4 regions of the Proteus sp. CA142267 genome follow, and region 4 is predicted to be linked to each of the others. Evidence: predicted binding sites of a transcription regulator. Region 4 holds the regulator's gene; each other region holds the start of a gene.
The links. Region 4 encodes CRP, which controls carbon source genes, mostly activating them, when cyclic AMP is high. Its sites were predicted from a motif close to ATGTGANNNNNNTCACAT; they were not measured.
Positions count from the first base shown of each region.

Region 1 (5,098 bases), on a different contig from region 4:
TCATGTCGAATACTCACCTGTGTTTCAAATTCGTGACCTTCACGTAATCCTGAAGACTCTAATATACGTGCTAATACCGTCTCACCCCAGTTGCCTTGAACTTTGTTATCCCCTTTCAAGGCATTGGTTAAGTTAACGGCTTCTTGCGCCATTTTTACATTCAATTGTTGAAGTTGGCGAATTTCATGAACCAAGGTATGTCGTTCTCTAGCTTCTTGCCCAAAACCATCTTGAACTTGTCGCCGAAAGCTTTCGAGCTGTTCACGAAAGGGGGAAAGTAAGTGCGTCAATCCTTGGCGATTTAACTCTTCAGCTTTACGTCCACTTTGTTCGAAAATTCGATTAGCTAAGTTCTCAAACTGCGTTGCAAGCCGTTGCTCACTATTTATTAATAATCGTTGTTTTTCTTCTGCGGATATTCGGCTTTCTTCCCAGCGAGTTGTCACTTCTCTTAATTCAGCTTCTTGAGAAGTAATAATTTCCCGCTGAGCTCGTAACTCTTGCTCTAGTTGTTCTATATGTTGTTGTAAAGATGGGATAATTACCGCTTTTTCTTGGGCGATAGCAAGCTGTGTGTGATTTTCACGTAGCATGGCTTCTTTATCGGATAAACGTTGTTGGATAGACCACCAAACCAGTGCGCCGCCAACAAGTACACCACCTAATAAACCAATGATCCCATATAACAACTGAATATCCACTAAAGCGACCTTTTTACTTTCCAGCGGACTACGTTAAAACGCATAGGTAATATTGTCTAGCAACAATTTACATCATGACTTGATTTGCGATAAAGGACGCAGTTATCCCATCCATTTCGCAAGCCATTGCAAACCAAAAGCACCGGGCGCCAAAATGCCAAAGGCCCAAATCATGGCTGATGTTAAATTAGCAATTTGAAAATAACGTTGTGGCATCGCACAAATACCCGCAACTAACGGGACAATTGCGCGAAAAGGTCCAAAAAAGCGTCCAATAAATACCCCCCAAATTCCCCAGCGATTAAAGAATTGGTGACCTCTAACCAATGTTTGTGGTGAACGTGAAATTGGCCATAAATTTTTCACACCCTCTTTATAGTGAAATCCTACCCAGTACGATACCCAATCACCAAAGAAAGCACCTAATGCAGCGGCAAGCCAAATCGGCCAAAAAAACAGACCACTCTCACCAATTAAGGCACCTAACCCCAATAAAATAACCGTGGCAGGAATAAGCAAAGAGATAAACGCGAGTGACTCACCAAAAGCAAGAAAGAACACGATCGGAATAGCCCAGATCTCGTGCTCTTTTACAAAGAGAGTGATGGTATGAATAATATCTTGTACTGTCAAAATAGAGACCTTAAATTCGGTTAATCTAAGTGAAATAAAATATCCTGATTAACCGAATATAAATCACTTCATTATTCTAGAAAATAATTTTGTAAGGCATCTCGGCTAGAAGCATCTAAACCGATATCTTTTTCTAGCCAAGTATCCACATTACCGTAATGCTGATTAATACTCGCTAATGCCGTTTGCAGAAACTCTTCTTGTACCGAATAAACATAGGCAAATTTATCAACAATGTTATCACTCATTGTTTTGGCATGTTCTTCTAAAAGATAAGCGCGATAAGGCGCTAATGTTTCATTAGTTAGCAAGTAATCTTCCATTACTACATCTAAAGATGCACCGAGTGCGAATAACACTAAAGCTGAGCCAACACCTGTTCTATCTTTACCTACTGCACAGTGTTGTACTACGCCCCCTTTTTCGGGTTGCGTTAATAACGTAGCTAATTGTTTATAGGCGGGATTATTAATAGGTAACAATTTATATAGCTGAAACATAAAAGCTTTAGCATCAAATTGCTCGAGTATTTCAGGCGTCAGCTTTTCAAGATTGGCAGAGACTTCTTTAGATAACGGATTGGCAGGAGCATGATAATATTGCGCACCGTCCCAGACACGGTCGGGTTTATCAACGATTTCGCCACTATCCCGATAATCAATGATTTGAAAAAGATTTTTATCAATGAGAAGAGATTGGTCTGTATTGGTTAATCTATCCAACGAGCCAGAGCGAAAGAGCATTCCAGGTTTAATAACACCACCGTTACTCAATTTTTTACCGCCTAAATCACGAAAGTTAATTCCGCCGACTAAAGGCAACACCGAAGGATGTGTTTGTAATATATCAGTCATAATGCCTCTTCTCATTGTTGTATTGTTAAGACCTCAAAGACCTTAACAGAAATTAGCACCTGTTAACACATTAACATGATGAATTACCATACAAAAAAAGCCCTTAATACTTATGTATTAAGGGCTTTCATATTTGATTAAAAAAAACTTATTTCATTAAAATGCGAGCGGCTTCGATAACGATACCTAGCGCATTATTTTCAGTTTTCTTCAGTAATTCTGCATCTGGAATTTCTTGTTGAGTACGGTTTACGATAACACCCGCAACCATACCTGCACGTAAACCTTGGCTTGCACACATTGTTAATAATGTTGCAGATTCCATTTCATAGTTCATTACGCCCATTTCTTGCCACTCTTTCATAGAGCCTTTGAAACGGCGAACAACGCGACCTGTATAGGTGTCATAACGCTCTTGTCCTGGATAGAATGTATCTGAAGATGCAGTAACACCTACGTGTACAGTTGAGCCATTGTCTTTAGCGGCTTTGTACAGTGCGTTCATACATTCAAAATCAGAAACCGCTGGGAATTCCATTGGTGCGAAATGTAAGCTTGCACCATCTAAACGAACCGCAGCAGTAGTGACAAGAATATCACCTACATTGATATGCTCTTGAATTGCACCTGTTGTACCAATACGTAAGAAAGTACGGATACCTAACTGTGCTAATTCTTCAACTGCGATAGAGGTAGATGGACCACCGATACCTGTTGAGCACACAATGACAGCTTTACCATCAATTTCGCCGCGCCATGACGTGTATTCACGTAAAGAAGCCAGATGAACTGGGTTATCCATTAATTTTGCAATTTTTTCAACACGCTTAGGATCACCTGGAACAATTGCTAAAGTGGCACCCTGTAGGTCATTTTTGGTTAAACCTAAGTGAAATACATCAGACATATCGGACTCCTCAATGGGACAAAACCAATGATCATTAAATTAAAAGTTACTGTATCAGTTTTTCAGACCTTTTTAGTGACTAACATCACTTACAAGGCACCAAGTAAAGTAACAATTTCATAAAATTGTGATTATCATCACGAAAATAGCGTTCGAAATATATTTTCAGCAAATACATTATCAATATTCGCTGACTTCAATCATTCACTAAAACAAATATTTCATTTATCAGTATAGATGACACAAATACCTTGATGCACATATACTCTAAATAATTCAAGATGTAGCTAGGCGACAAAAGAATGAGTCGCTAGGAGCATACAATAGTATGTGACTGGCGCGAGAGAATGAAGTCAACAACGCTACAGCTTGAAGTATGACGAGTATAGAAGTATGTGACTAGTGCGAGAGAATATAGTCAACAACGCTACAGCTTGAAGTATGGCGAATATAACGCGTACACTACCCGCCCTTAAAACATAAACACCAAATGTGACAAACACATCGTCACTGGAGTAAACATGAGCTTATTTAACCAAATTGCGAGCCTACTAGGTGGCGAAAAAATCAACCAATATAAAACTGTCCTTGAATGGATTGGATCTCAAGGTGGTATTGAAGGCTTAGTAAAGCAATTTGATACAGCGGGTTTAAGTGAGCTTATTCAATCTTGGATAAGTACCAATACAAATTTACCTATCAGTGCTGAACAAATCGTAGCGGTTTTTTCATCACCCGTTATTAACGAACTGGCGTCAAAAATTAATTTAAGTACGACAGAAGCTTCTGAAATGGCAGCACAATATTTACCTAAATTAATTGATAAAGTTACACCGGATGGCGTTGTACCTAAAGACTTAGATTTAGTCAGTGCTGGTATGGATATTTTAAAAGCGAAGATTTTCGGTGGCTAAATAAACAGACTGTTTTAATGCGTTTTCCCTTACATCCCATAAGAGAAAACGCATCACATTCTTAATAGTCAAAATTGATTACAACAAACCTTCTTCAATCAACGATTCATGAAAACGTTGTTTCTCTTCAGGTGTTGCCTGAATACGCTCTAAAGGCACATCTAAAGCATAAGGGATATTCTGTTGTGGCGAATAAACGGCTAATACATAAGTATTTCCATTTTGCTCAATTACAATAGGAGGTGTTTTCTTATTTCCTGAATAAGCGATACGGATATCTTTACCCTCTAAATTAAGATGATAAGTGGCAATAAATTGCTTATTACTCACAACCATTTTTGCAGGAATAGCTATTAACTTTAAAGGCTGAGTTCCCACTGATAATAATGCTTTTCTTACTTTACTCGTCAGTGTTTGGCGATAAATAAAAAAGATCACACTAAAACCAAATAGGCAGATAAAAATAATGGTGCTAATTAAACGAAGCCAAATATTATCTATCGCCACATCAACGGTCATTTTACTTAGATCATTTGCATCAGCGACGGGTTCAACTAACACATCTTTGGGACCTAAATCTAAAAAAGTAAAATTACGCGAAACTTCATTGCCTTTATAACGTAAGTCAACACTACAGTTAGTAAGAACAAAGAGTTGCGAGCGGCAAGAGCCCTTCACCGTAGCATCAACAGGTACTGCATTCTTACTGATTTTATAATCATAAAGAATATTGGGAATTTGATAAGCGCTAAATACCGTCATTGCTAGCATGAAAATAACTAAGAATAAGGTGCGAAATAATCCACCATCTCCTCTTAGTGGAACTAATTTCAAAGGTCGAGTTGGAAAAGCATCTAATACTTTATCCGAAAGCTTAATGCTAGTTTGCACAATAATTATATCCATAAAATTAGAGAATTTTCGCAGTATAGCAACTCTAATAAATATCAATAATAAGATTTACTCTAAGTTTTAATAAATACCTTTCTTTTTAATTTTATATAAATTTAGCCTGCTATTTTGACTATGCGACTTATCTAAAGTAGCAGATCAAAAATAACAGGCTAATAAACGATTAATTATTTTATT
Region 1 covers NZ_QPMG01000006.1:17,289-22,386, forward strand. The annotation lists gene rmuC (DNA recombination protein RmuC) at 1-701, opposite strand, end outside; gene C0T34_RS11185 (DedA family protein) at 804-1,334, opposite strand; gene C0T34_RS11190 (tyrosine-protein phosphatase) at 1,406-2,188, opposite strand; gene udp (uridine phosphorylase) at 2,337-3,095, opposite strand; gene C0T34_RS11200 (YidB family protein) at 3,617-4,009, shown strand; gene C0T34_RS11205 (hypothetical protein) at 4,088-4,915, opposite strand; gene metE (5-methyltetrahydropteroyltriglutamate--homocysteine S-methyltransferase) at 5,097-5,098, opposite strand, start outside.
Region 1: the regulator CRP is predicted to act here: its motif matches at 3,169-3,186, upstream of udp (uridine phosphorylase).

Region 2 (5,098 bases), on a different contig from region 4:
TGGTTTATTCCTTCCCTGTTAAGACAAAAAAATGCATTACTTTTTATCTTTATTTTGGCTTGTTGCTGTCAACTGTTTGCGTTAGTCGGTCCTTTAATTTTCGAAATTATGATTGATAAAGTACTAACAGGAAGAAATTTATCTAACCTACACCTTTTTGGTTATTTATTGATACTGATTGCTGTCACAGAACCCCTCTATCTTTATTTGCGCGATAAGTTATATATTTTTATTTCTTGTCAGTTAGGCGCTGAATTTTCAGGAAAGGTATTTCAACATCTTATCGGCTTACCTAGCCATTTTTTTAATCAACGCCAATCAGGGCAGATTATTACCCGTATTCAAGAGCTTTCACATATTCGGCAATTTATTACTAACTCTGCTTTTATGCGAATACTAGATCTGGTTTTTATCATCGTATTTATCTCTGTCATGTTCATGTATTCGTCACTTTTAACATGGATAACCTTAGGTGCATTAACACTCTACTTTCTACTTTGGCTTATTTGTGGCCCTTTTATTCGTTATTGGGTTGAGCAGGAATATCAGGCCAATGCGGATAATACCAGTCTACTAACAGAAGCAATAAATGGTATCGAAACAATAAAAATCACAGCAACAGAAAATAAATTTATAGAAAGCTGGCAATACAAACTTACAGATCATATTAACAAACGATTTTCTGGAGCTAAAAAAGCGTTATTTGCACAACAACTTATCTCTATCATTCATAAAATCGCGACAGCCATTATTTTATGGCAAGGTGTTAATTTAATTATCAAGGCACAAATGAGTGTGGGTGAGCTTATTGCTTTTAATCTTTTTGCTGCGCATATTACACAACCTATTTTACGCTTAGCGCAATGCTGGCAAGATTTTCAGCAAGCAACCATTTCTTTGCGTCGTATTGGCGATATTTTAAATACCCCTACCGAACATCATCCTTATGGAACTGCAACCGTTCCTAAAATCACAGGGAGCATTATTTTTTCAAATGTCTATTTCCGTTACGCTAATAACACACCAGATGTCATTGAAGCTCTCTCATTATCTATTCCTGCTGGTAAGTTTATCGGTATTACGGGGCGTTCTGGTTCAGGAAAGAGTACTCTTACACGTTTGATCCAACGTCTTTATACGCCTCAACAAGGGCAAATTTATATTGATGGAATGGATCTCGCTATCGCCGATCCACTCTCTTTACGCCAAAGTATTAGTCTTGTTTTACAAGAGAGTTTTTTATTTAGTGGCTCGATCCTTGAAAATATTCGTTTATCAAAACCCAACGCGAGTGAAAGAGAGATAATAGAAGCTTCTCAACTTGCAGGGGCTTTAGATTTTATTGAGCAACTTCCTTTAGGTTTTAATACCCAAGTTGGAGAAAGAGGTCGCAATTTATCTGGAGGACAACGTCAACGTATTGCGCTTGCTAGAGCTTTATTAACTGATCCGCGTATTCTTATTTTAGATGAAGCAACTTCAGCATTAGATTACAGATCAGAAGCACAAATTTTAGCGAATTTGCCTCAGATTTGTAAAAACAGAACTGTAATTAGCATTGCACATCGTCTAAATACATTAGTACATTCAGATTATATCTATGTAATAGATAAAGGTAGGGTATTAGAAGAAGGAACACATGCTCATTTAATAGAAAATCGAGCACTCTATTACCAATTATGGAAGCAACAAATTCAATAATTAAAATTTGATAAATACAAAAAAAAGGCTCGATATTTCGAGCCTTCAATATATTACCGATAATGTATCAATAATTAGTAAAGCATACGAGCACGGATTGTTCCCGGTAATGCTTTGATTTTTTGTAACACTAATTCAGCTTGAGCTTTCGTTTGTGTTGTAATATCAATCACAACATAACCTACGTTACCTGATGTACGTAAATACTGTGCGGCTACGTTGATGTTTTCTTCAGTAAACACTTTGTTGATGCTGTTCATCATACCTGGACGGTTTTCATGAATATGCAGTAAACGGTTTACATCATCACCGTGGCTTGGCAGTGATACTTCTGGGAAGTTAACAGCAGATAATGTAGAGCCGTTATCTGAATATTTCGCTAACTTGCCCGCAACTTCATAACCGATGTTTTCTTGTGCTTCTTGGGTTGAACCACCGATATGCGGTGTTAATATCACATTGTCAAACTTGATAAGTTCAGAAATAAACGGATCGTTAGGATCGTTATTCGCACCTGGCTCTGATGGGAATACGTCAACTGCTGCACCTGACAAATGCTTAGATTCTAGTGCTTGTGATAACGCAGGAATATCAACCACAGTACCACGAGAAGCATTGATAAGAATTGAGCCAGGTTTCATGCGCTGAATTTCTTCATGCCCAATCATATTCTTGGTTGATGGTGTTTCTGGCACATGTAAGCTGACAATGTCACACATATTCAACAGTTCAGAAAGATGACGAATTTGTGTTGCATTACCTAATGGCAGTTTGTTTTCAATATCGTAAAAATAGACATCTAAACCCACGCTTTCTGCCAAAATACCTAACTGTGTACCAATGTGACCATAACCAATAATACCCAGTTTTTTACCACGCGCTTCAAAACAGCCTTTAGCTTGTTTATCCCAAATCCCACGATGCGCTTTCGCATTTGCTTCAGGAATACGACGCAGTAATAACAGTAATTCACCAAGCACCATCTCTGCCACGGAACGGGTGTTTGAGAAAGGAGCGTTAAATACAGGAATACCGCGACGAGCAGCGGCATCTAAATCAACCTGATTAGTGCCGATACAGAAGCATCCCACAGCAACTAATTTTTCAGCGGCTGCAAAAATTTCTTCTGTTAAGTGAGTGCGAGAACGAAGACCAACAAAACGTGCATCACGGATAGCTTCTTTTAATTCTTCGTCCGATAATGCGCCTTTGTGATATTCAATATTGGTATAACCCGCCGCTCTTAAATTTTCTACTGCACTTTGGTGCACACCTTCAAGGAGTAGAAACTTTATCTTTTCTTTTTCCAAAGATACTTTGACCATTTACCCTGCCCTATCGTTATTACATTTAATGAAAAACAAAATCCTGTCTCATCAACATAACAAAAATAGATTTTGTGGCAATACAACCGATTGCAGTGATGACAGAATAAGCGGTAAATAAAGTGATTTTCTACCGAGTAAAATGATTTTGACTTTGAAAATGGCAGGATTTTAAAGAGAAATATAACTATCGTGTGATATATATCACTGAATTTGCAGTTTCTAAAATAATTTAAAAAAATAGGTAGCCATAGCTACCTATCTTAAAAAGAATTATTTAATGGTTTTCACACCTTCAGAGGTGCCCATTAAAACAACATTCGCGCCACGGTTAGCAAATAATCCTACAGTTACAACACCCGGAATACTGTTAATTTTGTTTTCCAGCTCAATAGGATTAAGAATTGTTAAATTATGAACGTCTAAAATAACATTACCGTTATCAGTTACCACATTTTCACGATATTCTGGTAAACCACCCAGTTTAACGAGTTCACGTGCAACATAAGAGCGCGCCATTGGAATAACTTCTACTGGTAATGGAAATTTACCTAGCACATCGACTTGTTTAGATTCATCAACGATACAGATAAATGTTTTCGCTACACCTGCAATGATTTTTTCACGCGTTAATGCAGCACCACCACCTTTGATCATTTGCATTTGATGGTTAATTTCATCAGCACCATCAACATAGATATCTAAAGAATCAACTTCGTTACAGTCGAAAACAGGAATACCGTAACTCTTTAATTTTGCTGTGGATGCTTCTGAACTTGAAACTGTGCCTTCGATTTGACCTTTCATTGTTGCTAATGCATCAATAAAGTGAGAAGCCGTAGAGCCAGTACCGACACCAACAATCGTGCCTGGTTTTACATATTCAAGCGCTGCCCAACCTACTGCTTTTTTCAATTCATCCTGAGTCATTTAAAAAAACCTTATTTATTACGTTAATGGACTAAGAATAGCATATTGCATTCAAAACTAGCACGAGACACATCAAAAACTGAGAAGCAACATTTTAACTCATTACAACGAAAAATATGGCATAGTAAGCAATAGAATATAAAATCAAAGAGAGTCTGTTAATGAAACGCCCTGATTATCGAGCATTACAAGCCCTTGATGCCGTCATTCGAGAACGTGGCTTTGAACGAGCTGCGCAAAAGTTATGTATTACACAATCTGCCGTTTCTCAGCGTATCAAACAGTTAGAAAATTTATTTGGACAACCGCTATTAGTCAGAACTGTTCCGCCTCAACCTACAGAACAAGGGCAAAAATTATTAGCACTATTGCATCAAGTAGAATTACTTGAAGAACAATGGTTGGGTGATGAAAACAGCGGTTCCACCCCCCTTTTACTCTCTTTGGCAGTGAATGCGGACAGTTTAGCAACATGGCTATTGCCCGCGTTACATCCTGTATTAACGCAACTGCCTATTCGTCTCAATATTCAAGTTGAAGATGAAACTCGCACTCAAGAACGATTAAGACGAGGTGAAGTCGTTGGTGCAATCAGTATTCAGCCACAAGCACTACCAAGTTGTCTTGTCGATCAATTAGGTGCTCTCGATTATCTATTTGTTGCTTCTCCTGATTTTGCTCAACGCTACTTTGCAAACGGCGTAACAAAATCTTCATTATTAAAAGCACCGGCAGTGGCATTCGACCATCTTGATGATATGCATCAGGCATTTTTACAACAAAACTTCGGTTTATCTCCGGGCAGTGTACCGTGCCATATCGTGAACTCCTCTGAAGCCTTTGTGCAATTAGCTAAACAAGGTTCAACCTGTTGTATGATCCCTCATCTGCAAATTGCTAATGAACTAAAAAGTGGAGAATTGGTTGATTTGACACCGGGGCTTTGCCAACGACGTATGCTTTATTGGCACCGATTTGCGCCAGAAAGTAGAACCATGAGAAAAGTGACAGACGCACTCATTGATTTTGGTCGTAAAGTTTTAAAACAGGATGAAGAGTAATATGCTCTTTCATCTTATTAACTCAAAAAAATAGGCTTCATATTGAAGCCTATTTTAATTTCATCACAGCATGATTATTTA
Region 2 covers NZ_QPMG01000001.1:981,712-986,809, forward strand. The annotation lists gene C0T34_RS04610 (type I secretion system permease/ATPase) at 1-1,701, shown strand, start outside; gene serA (phosphoglycerate dehydrogenase) at 1,776-3,026, opposite strand; gene rpiA (ribose-5-phosphate isomerase RpiA) at 3,300-3,956, opposite strand; gene C0T34_RS04625 (LysR family transcriptional regulator ArgP) at 4,118-5,017, shown strand; gene C0T34_RS04630 (oxidative stress defense protein) at 5,092-5,098, opposite strand, start outside.
Region 2: the regulator CRP is predicted to act here: its motif matches at 3,219-3,236, upstream of serA (phosphoglycerate dehydrogenase).

Region 3 (5,098 bases), on a different contig from region 4:
GGACCTGCATACGGGATGTAGAGAGGGCGTTTACTTTCGTGTTCCAGTTCCATGAAAAATACTCTTGTAAGGCAGTTAGTCACATGACAATTGTAGATCCTACAAAATAATAAAAATATGTACAGCTTATGTTATTTTTTTATGATTTTTATGCTTAGAAATGAGAGATAGATACGGTTGTTACAACTTTTTCTGGTAAGCATCAGCAAAATTTACATGCTGATGCTTTTTTAGGAGAGATTTTTAGAGGAATAAGTTAAAACTTTTTACAAAGTGATGCGTTGCATTTGGCGACAACCTAAAGTAGTTAATGTTGCTTGTGTTGCATCCCATTGCGTTAAAATTGTTTCTGTTTTTTCGATTAAGACAGCAGATTCAATATCCATTACACTTTCACCTGCCATATTTAACAAAATTAATGCGGCTTGTAATGGCGGTAAACTTGGGTTGAATGCGGCATTTTCTGCGTAACTACCTTGGAAAATCTTGCCACTTTTCATTTGAACAGCAATACCACTATGTGACTCACTATAAGGTGCATGGCTACGATTAGCGGCTTGTAGTGCCTGTTGTGCTAATTCACTAGGATTATCAATTTTGTAACCGTGATTAACTTTGTCCATTAATAAAGAGGTGATATTGAGATCTTTCGGGCCAAAGCTATCAGGTAAATAATCACCTAATGTTGCCATTTTTCTACCCGGTAACTGAATTTGAATATGGGTGCCACTGTTCAATTCGTTCATAAACTGGCGACAGTGACCACAAGGTGTATAGTTAACAGTGACGGAGATTAAGCGAGATTCACCACGTAACCATGCATGAGTCACAGCACTTTGTTCAGCGTGAACAGTTTGTTGTAGCGGAGCGCCAGCAAATTCCATATTGGCACCGAAGTAGAGATTACCACTTTCACCACGCGCAACTGCACCGACTTTAAAATTAGAGATAGGTGCAACAGCACAAGCAGCAGCAACAGGTAAAAGTGCTAGGGCTAAGGCATCATCATTACATTGTAACTGTGTTTTTATGGCGTTGACCTGTTCTGCCGTAAACATTGCAGGGAATTCATCCTGCTCAAGATAAGGAGCAAGTGCTTGTTGTAACTGAGGGGATAAATCTGACCAAACTGCCTGAAAACGAGTATGCATACATGAGTCTCCCATTAATCTTTCTGTATTATAAGATTCTAGGCATCTTTACCCATTCTTATATGTGATGAAAATCATATTTTCAATGAAACAATTGCAACAAATTCATTAATTGAGAGATATATCTCAAATTTATAGCATTTTTCTCAAAAATAGTGAGATGAAAAATCTCCAAAGGGAATGAAATTTTAATTGAACACTTCTGTGATAACTCGCTAATCCAAATCTATTAATGCCGTACTTATAAAATAAACGTTTATTTCTTGTAAATAGCGAATGAATTAATGGAAAATTTCCAACACCTTATTTGCGTGTTATAGGAAAAAACCCCCTTTATGATTGAAGTGAAATTGCAAATTGGCTTGCTTCTAAAGGCTTAGTTGATACTGAAATAGTGAAAAATGCACATTTTACATCAATGATTAATATGGCATTGAAACTTAGAAAGGGTGAATTAACCGAAGTATCTTTATTAATTTCTGAATTGGCATAAAAAAACCTTCGTCTTAATTAGGCGAAGGTTTTTGTTTTACCACTGGAAATGAGATTAACTATAAAGATGCAAAATAATAGGGAAGATAAACGGAGCAAGTAAAGAGGTAATAATCCCGCAGGTCATTAATGCTAATGAACTATAAGCACCTTCGATATAATCCACTTCTGCCGCTCTTGCTGTTCCTACTGCATGCGAAACGGTTCCCATCGCTAATCCCCGAGAGGCGTGAGTTGGAATTCGCAATATCTTGAATAGAGTGTGACCAAAAATGGCACCTAAAATACCTACTGCAATAACACATGCAGCACTGATTGCAGGAATACCACCTATGGAGTCTGCAACTGCCATTGCGATAGGTGTTGTGACTGATTTAGGTAAGACTGATGCGGCAATTTCGGGAGTTGCTCCTGCCCATAAGGCAATCGCAGTACCACTGACCATGGCAGCAACACTACCAATAAAGCAAATACTTATCAGTGATTTCCATTGTGCGCGAATTTGGTGTAATTGCTGATAAAGCGGGATAGCTAAAGCAACAACGGCAGGTTGTAATAAATCATTTAAAATACGACTACCAGCAAAATAGTGTTCGTAAGGAGTATGTGTAATTAACAAGATAGGAATAATAACCGCAATACCAATAAGTAAAGGGTTCAATATAGGTAATTTATAACGAGCAGCAAGTTTACGTGATAAATAAAAGATAATTATGGTTAAAGGAAGTGACCACCATATATTCATTAACACTAACATTTTTTCTTCTCACTTAATGCTTTATCATCATCTTTTTCTTTTGTTTCAATAACATCTTCAACTTGATCTGGTTTTGAACCTACGATAATACGCTCCCGATGAACATAATGTGAACAGTAAGCAACCAGTGCCATAACCCCAAACGTACTGACTATACAGGCTAAAACGATAGGGAAAAGCTGCTGACTAAGTAAATCATAATAATTCATTACGGCTACCCCGATAGGGATAAAGAGTAATGACATATTTTTCAGCAGGATATTGGCGCCAGGTTTAACCCAACGCAAAGGGATAAGCTGGAAAGCAAGTAAACCAAAAAGGATCAGTAACCCAACAATACTGCCTGGAACCGCAAAGGGTAGGAGGGCTGAAATAAGATTACCAGCAAAAAGACAAAGATAAAGTACCAAAAAAGATCGTAGATAATGCCAAAGTGTAATCTGCAATCGTGCCCGTTTAGATTTCATAAGTAAGTGTCCCAAATCAACTAACAGAATTATCATACACCGATTTTGAAAGTGTGCTATGGATCACAATAAAAAAAGAGCGGGGCTCTAATAGAACCCCGCCATGTATTTATTTGGCAAATGAATCTTGGTTGTTATTTCACTTGTTGGCCCGGTTTTGCACCAGAATCTGGGCTGAGTAAGAAGATATCTTTATCGCCAGGGCCTGCTGCCATTACCATGCCTTCTGAAATACCAAAACGCATTTTACGAGGTGCTAAGTTTGCCACCATTACCGTTAAGCGACCTTCTAACACTTTAGGATCTGGGTATGCAGTACGAATACCTGAGAATACTTGGCGAGTTTCGCCTCCTAAGTCCAAAATTAGTTTCAGCAGTTTGTCTGAGCCTTCAACAAAATCGGCTTGTTTAATTTCAGCAATACGCATATCGATTTTCGCAAAATCATCAAACTTGATGGTCTCTTGAATTGGTGAATCTGCTAATGGACCTGTCACTTCTTTTACAGGTGCAATGGTGCTTTTTGATGCTTCAACCATTGCATTGGCTTTATCCATTTCAATGCGGTTAAACAACGCTTTGAATTTAGTGATCTCTTGGCCTAACAGTGGTTGTTCTAGTGCATCCCATGTTAATTGGGTTTGTAAAAAGGCTTCTGAACGTTCTGTTAGTGAAGGTAATACTGGTTTCAGATACGTCATCAACACGCGGAATAAGTTAATTCCCATTGTACAGATTGCTTGTAACTGAGCATCTTGACCTTCTTGTTTTGCCACTACCCAAGGCGCTTTTTCGTCGATATAACGGTTAGCTTCGTCTGCTAATGCCATGATTTCACGAACAGCTTTACTAAATTCACGATTTTCAAATGATTGTGCAATGGTTTCTTTCATATCAACAAAGTGTTGATAAAGCTTAGCATCATCTAAAGAATCTGCTAATTTGCCATCAAAACGCTTGCTGATAAAACCTGCTGTACGCGATGCAAGGTTAACCACTTTATTAACAATGTCACTGTTTACACGTTGAACAAAGTCTTCTAAGTTTAGGTCAATATCGTCAATGCGTGATGAAAGTTTTGCTGCATAGTAATAACGTAGGCAATCTGCATCAAAATGGTCAAGATAAGCGCGAGCAGTAATAAAGGTGCCGCGAGATTTTGACATCTTCGCACCATTTACGGTGACATAACCGTGAACAAACAAGTTTGTTGGTTTGCGATATTCGCTACCTTCTAACATTGCAGGCCAGAATAAGCTGTGGAAATAGACGATATCTTTACCAATAAAGTGATAAAGGTCAGCTTTGCTGTCTTTATTCCAAAACTCATCAAAACTTAAATCACCACGTTTTTCACATAAGTTTAAGAATGAACTCATGTAGCCAATCGGCGCATCTAGCCATACATAGAAATATTTACCCGGTGCATCAGGAATTTCGAAACCGAAATAAGGCGCGTCACGAGTGATATCCCACTGTTGTAAACCACTGTCGAACCATTCTTGCATTTTATTCGCAACTTGTTCTTGCAGTGCACCAGAGCGGATCCACTCTTGTAACATATTGCTAAATGCAGGTAAGTCGAAGAAATAGTGTTCTGTTTCGCGCATTACAGGCGTTGAACCTGATACGACAGAGCGTGGATTAATTAATTCTGTTGGGCTGTAAGTTGAGCCACAAACTTCACAGTTATCACCATATTGGTCTTGCGCTTTACATTTAGGGCAAGTGCCTTTTACAAAACGGTCAGGCAGGAACATGCCTTTTTCTTCATCATAAAGCTGAGAAATTGTTTTACTTTTGATGTGACCATTCTTTTTCAGTGCCAGATAAATTTTAGTCGATAATTGGCGACTCTCTTCACTGTGTGTAGAGTGATAATTGTCATAACTGATATTGAAGCCTGCAAAATCCTGCTGATGCTCTTTGCTCATTTCTTCAATCATGGCTTCTGGAGTTATACCCAATTGTTGAGCTTTCAGCATAATTGGAGTGCCGTGGGCATCGTCAGCGCAGATGAAATGAACTTCTTTGCCGCGCATTCGTTGATAACGGACCCAGATATCTGCCTGAATGTGCTCAAGGATATGACCGAGATGAATTGAACCGTTAGCATAAGGTAACGCGCAGGTTACCAATAATTTATTCGCGACGTGAGACATAGTAAGGATCTTACTTCCATAAAATTAATAAAAGGGACTTTGATGGTAACCGATCCGTCATGATGTCGC
Region 3 covers NZ_QPMG01000002.1:200,114-205,211, forward strand. The annotation lists gene C0T34_RS06655 (NAD-dependent malic enzyme) at 1-53, opposite strand, end outside; gene cdd (cytidine deaminase) at 267-1,151, opposite strand; gene C0T34_RS06665 (CidB/LrgB family autolysis modulator) at 1,699-2,400, opposite strand; gene C0T34_RS06670 (CidA/LrgA family protein) at 2,394-2,867, opposite strand; gene metG (methionine--tRNA ligase) at 3,002-5,029, opposite strand.
Region 3: the regulator CRP is predicted to act here: its motif matches at 2,919-2,936, upstream of C0T34_RS06670 (CidA/LrgA family protein).

Region 4 (5,098 bases):
AAGTAACGCAACACGAAAACTTATTCGCTATCCAGAATCCTTACCGATTAGCTTATTGACGATAAAATCCATCAAAAAACTACGTCAATTTGACGATCTTATTACGTCTAAAATTCACGGATTTAAAGATGCATTAGATTATTATCGCCAATGCAGTGCGTTGCCTTTATTAAATAAAATAAAGAAAACGACACTTATCATTCATGCTAAAGACGATCCATTTATGTCTGCGGATGTTATTCCTGATGTCAAAACGCTACCCAATAACATTGAGTATCAACTTACAGAATTTGGTGGGCATGTGGGATTTGTTGGTGGAAAGCTCTCTAAACCGGTGATGTGGCTAGAAAACCGCATTCCTGATTGGTTGGCGACCTATTTGGAGAAAGCAAAATGATAATACCTTGGAGCGAGCTTTCAACTGAAACACTAGACAATCTCATTGAAAGTTTCGTTTTACGAGAAGGTACTGATTATGGTATCCAAGAGAAAACGCTTGAACAAAAAGTCGCCGACGTAAAAAAACAACTTAAATCCGGCGAGGCCGTGTTGGTTTGGTCTGAACTTCATGAGAGCGTCAATATTATGCCTGCATCGCAATTTCGCTCTGATTAGTTATTCAAAGTCAGCGATGTATCGCCATCAATAAGGGCCAACCTTATTTAGCAAAAGGATAACCTATGTCAATTAAGCATCCTATCATTGCAGTGACTGGTTCAAGTGGTGCAGGAACTACCACAACAAGCCAAGCTTTTCGTAAAATATTCCAACAACTCAATGCAAATGCTGCATTAATTGATGGAGATAGTTTTCATCGCTATACCCGTCCTGAAATGGATATGGCGATAAGAAAAGCCAGAGAACAAGGTAGACATATCAGTTATTTTGGCCCTGAAGCAAATGATTTTAGCTTACTGAGTAAGACCTTAAGTCAATATAGCGATACAGGACAAGGGCAATCTCGCAAATATCTACACTCTTATGATGAAGCAACCCCTTACAACCAATTACCAGGAACATTTACTCCTTGGGAGCCATTAGCTAGTAATACTGATGTTCTCTTTTATGAAGGATTGCACGGCGGCGTTGTTACCAACGAACATGATGTCGCTCAACATGTTGATTTATTGGTCGGTGTTGTTCCTATCGTCAACCTAGAGTGGATACAAAAGCTTATCCGAGACACGACAGAAAGGGGGCACTCACAAGAGGCGGTAAGAGATTCAGTTGTACGCTCAATGGATGATTATATTAGCTACATTATTCCTCAATTTTCACGCACTCACATTAACTTCCAACGCGTTCCGACCGTTGATACTTCGAACCCTTTTTCTGCCAAAGCAATTCCCACTCTTGATGAAAGCTTTATTGTTATTCGTTTTCGTGGCTTAACTGATATTGATTTTCCCTATTTACTTGCGATGTTACATGGCTCGTTTATGTCAACAATAAACACTATTGTTGTACCGGGCGGGAAATTGGGATTAGCGATGGAATTAATTATGGCACCATTAGTCAAAAAATTATTAAATGGCGAAAAGATAAGTTAACCAAAATAAAATTTGTCTCTATAAAAATAATATCCCTTAATTAATGGGATATTATTTTTCAAATTAAACTTTATTTTAAAATATCAAAATTAGTCAATATCTTTTATTTCAAATGAATGCGTAATATTGGCTGCTTTTCCTAACATTAAAGAAACAGAACAATATTTTTCTGCGGATAATTGAACTGCTCGTTCTACAATTTTATCCGTTAATTCTTTACCTGAAACAATAAAATGTAAATTGATATCAGTAAATAAACGAGGGGCTTCTTCGCGTCGCTCTGATGTTAATTTCACTTCACAATCAGTCACTTGGTGACGACCTTTACGTAAAATGCTTACGACATCAATAGCGCTACATCCACCCGCAGCAATTAATACCATTTCCATTGGGCTTGGGGCTTTATCACCCGAATTCCCATCCATCATAATTTGATGGCCTGATGAAGATTCACCGACAAAAGATAAATCTTCAACCCACTTAACTCGTGCTTCCATTTATTTTCCCCCTAAAGATGACAGAAACTAAAAGAGTACATTCTCATAATTCAACTAGCAATTAGCAAATAGGTTTATTATGCTGACTGCGTAAAACGAGACTTAATGCACTAATTGTGTTAAAAACAATATCTGCTTGATGATAGTGGTTAAGATCAATGCATTATTTTCTCATTTATTATAATCTACTCCATATTAACTTACCGTGTTCTCAGGAAGTTAATAGGTAAAGATAGGATTTTTAAGCACGCTGTCTCAAAAGGGAACCTATCCGTTTTGAAAGGCTGCATTTAACGTACAGAGGATAACGCGAATGGTTCTCGGCAAGCCGCAAACAGACCCGACTCTTGAATGGTTTTTGTCACACTGCCATATTCACAAATATCCATCCAAGAGCACGCTGATCCACCAAGGTGAGAAAGCGGAAACACTTTATTATATTGTTAAAGGTTCCGTGGCTGTTCTTATTAAAGATGAAGAAGGAAAAGAAATGATCCTCTCCTACCTAAATCAGGGGGATTTCATCGGTGAACTTGGATTATTTGAAGAAGATCAAGAACGTAGTGCATGGGTTCGAGCAAAAACAGCCTGTGAAGTAGCAGAAATTTCCTATAAAAAATTCCGCCAATTAATTCAGGTTAACCCTGATATTCTGATGCGCCTTTCTGCTCAAATGGCGAACAGATTACAAACAACATCAGAAAAAGTAGGTAACCTTGCTTTCCTTGATGTAACAGGCCGTATTGCACAAACCTTATTAAACTTAGCAAAACAACCCGATGCAATGACGCATCCTGATGGCATGCAAATTAAAATTACACGTCAGGAAATTGGTCAAATCGTTGGTTGTTCACGCGAAACTGTAGGCCGTATTCTGAAAATGCTGGAAGATCAAAACTTGATCTCCGCACACGGTAAAACTATCGTCGTTTACGGGACTCGCTAAGTTTTCCCGCTCGAAACAAACAATAGCCCATAACAGGGCTATTGATATACTTTTTGTTAAACCCCATCCTCGTTGATGGGGTTTTCAGTTGATACTATCCTTTTACAAATTCTGCAATAGCCGCTTTCAATGCCACCATTCCTTCTTGCAGTTCTTCTTGAGTAATAATTAACGACGGTGTAAAACGCATCACATCAGCCCCTGCGTTTAACATCATTAAGCCATGTTTAGCAGCAAGACCGAGTAACTCTTTGGCTTTACCTTCATATTGTGGCGCTAATTGCGCTCCTATCAACAAACCTTGTCCACGGATTTGCGAAAAGACCTGGTACGTTTGATTGATTGCCGCCAGTTCATCCACAATCCATTGATAGCGCTTTTCTACACCCTCAAGTACCTCTGGTGTATTAATTAAATCAAATGCGACATTACCCACTGCACAAGCTAATGGATTGCCACCATAGGTTGTACCATGCGTTCCAACACCCATTGCGGAAGCTATCTCATATGTTGTTAACATCGCACTGAGTGGAAAACCGCTTCCCAGCGCTTTGGCGGTTGTAATAATGTCTGGTGTCACATCATAGTTCATATAGGCAAACAGTTTACCTGTACGCCCCATACCTGTTTGTACTTCATCAAGAACAAGCAGAGCTTGATGCTTATCACACAACCGACGTAGCCCTCTCATAAACTCAGGTGTTGCCGCTGTTACGCCACCTTCACCTTGAACTGGCTCTAAAACAACGGCACAAGTGTGGTCATCCATAACCGCTTTAACAGCATCTAAATCATTAAACGGTACATGCACGATATCGGCAGGCTTAGGACCAAAACCATCCGCATATTTAGGTTGTCCACCAACCGATACTGTAAACAGCGTTCTGCCATGAAATGCATTGTGAAAGGCAATAATTTTAGTTTTATAAGGGCTATGGCGAGTAATGGCATAATGGCGAGCCAATTTAAATGCGGCTTCATTTGCTTCTGCACCCGAATTGGCAAAAAAGACACGTTCTGCAAATGTGTTATCTATTAATTTTTGTGCTAAACGTAATGCAGGTTCATTCGTAAAAATATTACTGACGTGCCAAAGTTGCTCACTTTGTTCTTTCAAGGCTTGATTTAGAGCTGGATGAGCATGCCCTAGTGCTAAAACCGCAATACCACCAGCAAAATCGATATACGATTTTCCTTGCTGATCCCAAACACGGCTACCCATCCCTTTGACAGGAATAAATTCTGCGGGTGAATAAATTGGCAACATTACTTGATCGTATGTTGCCCTATTGATGCTTTGATTTGTCATTACCCCACCTGATCGTTACCCATATTCAATATGAAAATATAATCACTAAATATGAATAAAAAATCAAATGTGGTTTTGTATAAAAAGACGTTATTTCGCTATTTAAATGCTATCCATTTAATATTTAAGGAAATTATTTAATAGCTCATGTCCTTGTTCACTTAAAATACTTTCCGGGTGAAATTGAACCCCTTCAATTGGCAGTGTACGATGGCGAATTCCCATAATTTCATCAACATTTCCATCATGTTGGCTCCATGCCGTCACTTCAAAAGGTACTGGTAATGTTGTCGCATCAATCACCAAAGAGTGGTAACGCGTCACACTTAAAGGTCGATTAAGTCCCTTAAAAACACCTTGTTGATTATGATGTATTAATGAATTTTTACCATGCATCACTTCTCGTGCTCTGATAACCGATGCACCAAAAGCTTGCCCTATCGCTTGATGTCCAAGACAAACCCCAAGAATAGGAATTTCACCGGCAAACCGCTGTATAACCTCAAGAGAGATACCTGCTTCATCAGGAGTACAAGGTCCTGGCGAGATAACAAGATGTGCTGGCATCATCTTTTCTATCTCTTTAAGTCCGATCTCATCGTTACGCTTAACAACAACCTCAGCACCCAATTCACAGAAATACTGATAGAGGTTGTAAGTAAACGAGTCGTAATTATCAATAAGTAACAGCATATTAGCCTATCCGACTGATTTTCTTATCATTATCTATTTTATTACTATTTTAAAGCGAGTGTAGATTTGCCAAAATAGTTCGTTGTTTAACCGACTTGGGTAC
Region 4 covers NZ_QPMG01000009.1:159,299-164,396, reverse strand. The annotation lists gene C0T34_RS14735 (hydrolase) at 1-397, shown strand, start outside; gene C0T34_RS14730 (YheU family protein) at 394-615, shown strand; gene C0T34_RS14725 (phosphoribulokinase) at 681-1,550, shown strand; gene C0T34_RS14720 (OsmC family protein) at 1,640-2,047, opposite strand; gene crp (cAMP-activated global transcriptional regulator CRP) at 2,361-2,993, shown strand; gene C0T34_RS14710 (aspartate aminotransferase family protein) at 3,088-4,302, opposite strand; gene C0T34_RS14705 (aminodeoxychorismate synthase component II) at 4,420-4,995, opposite strand.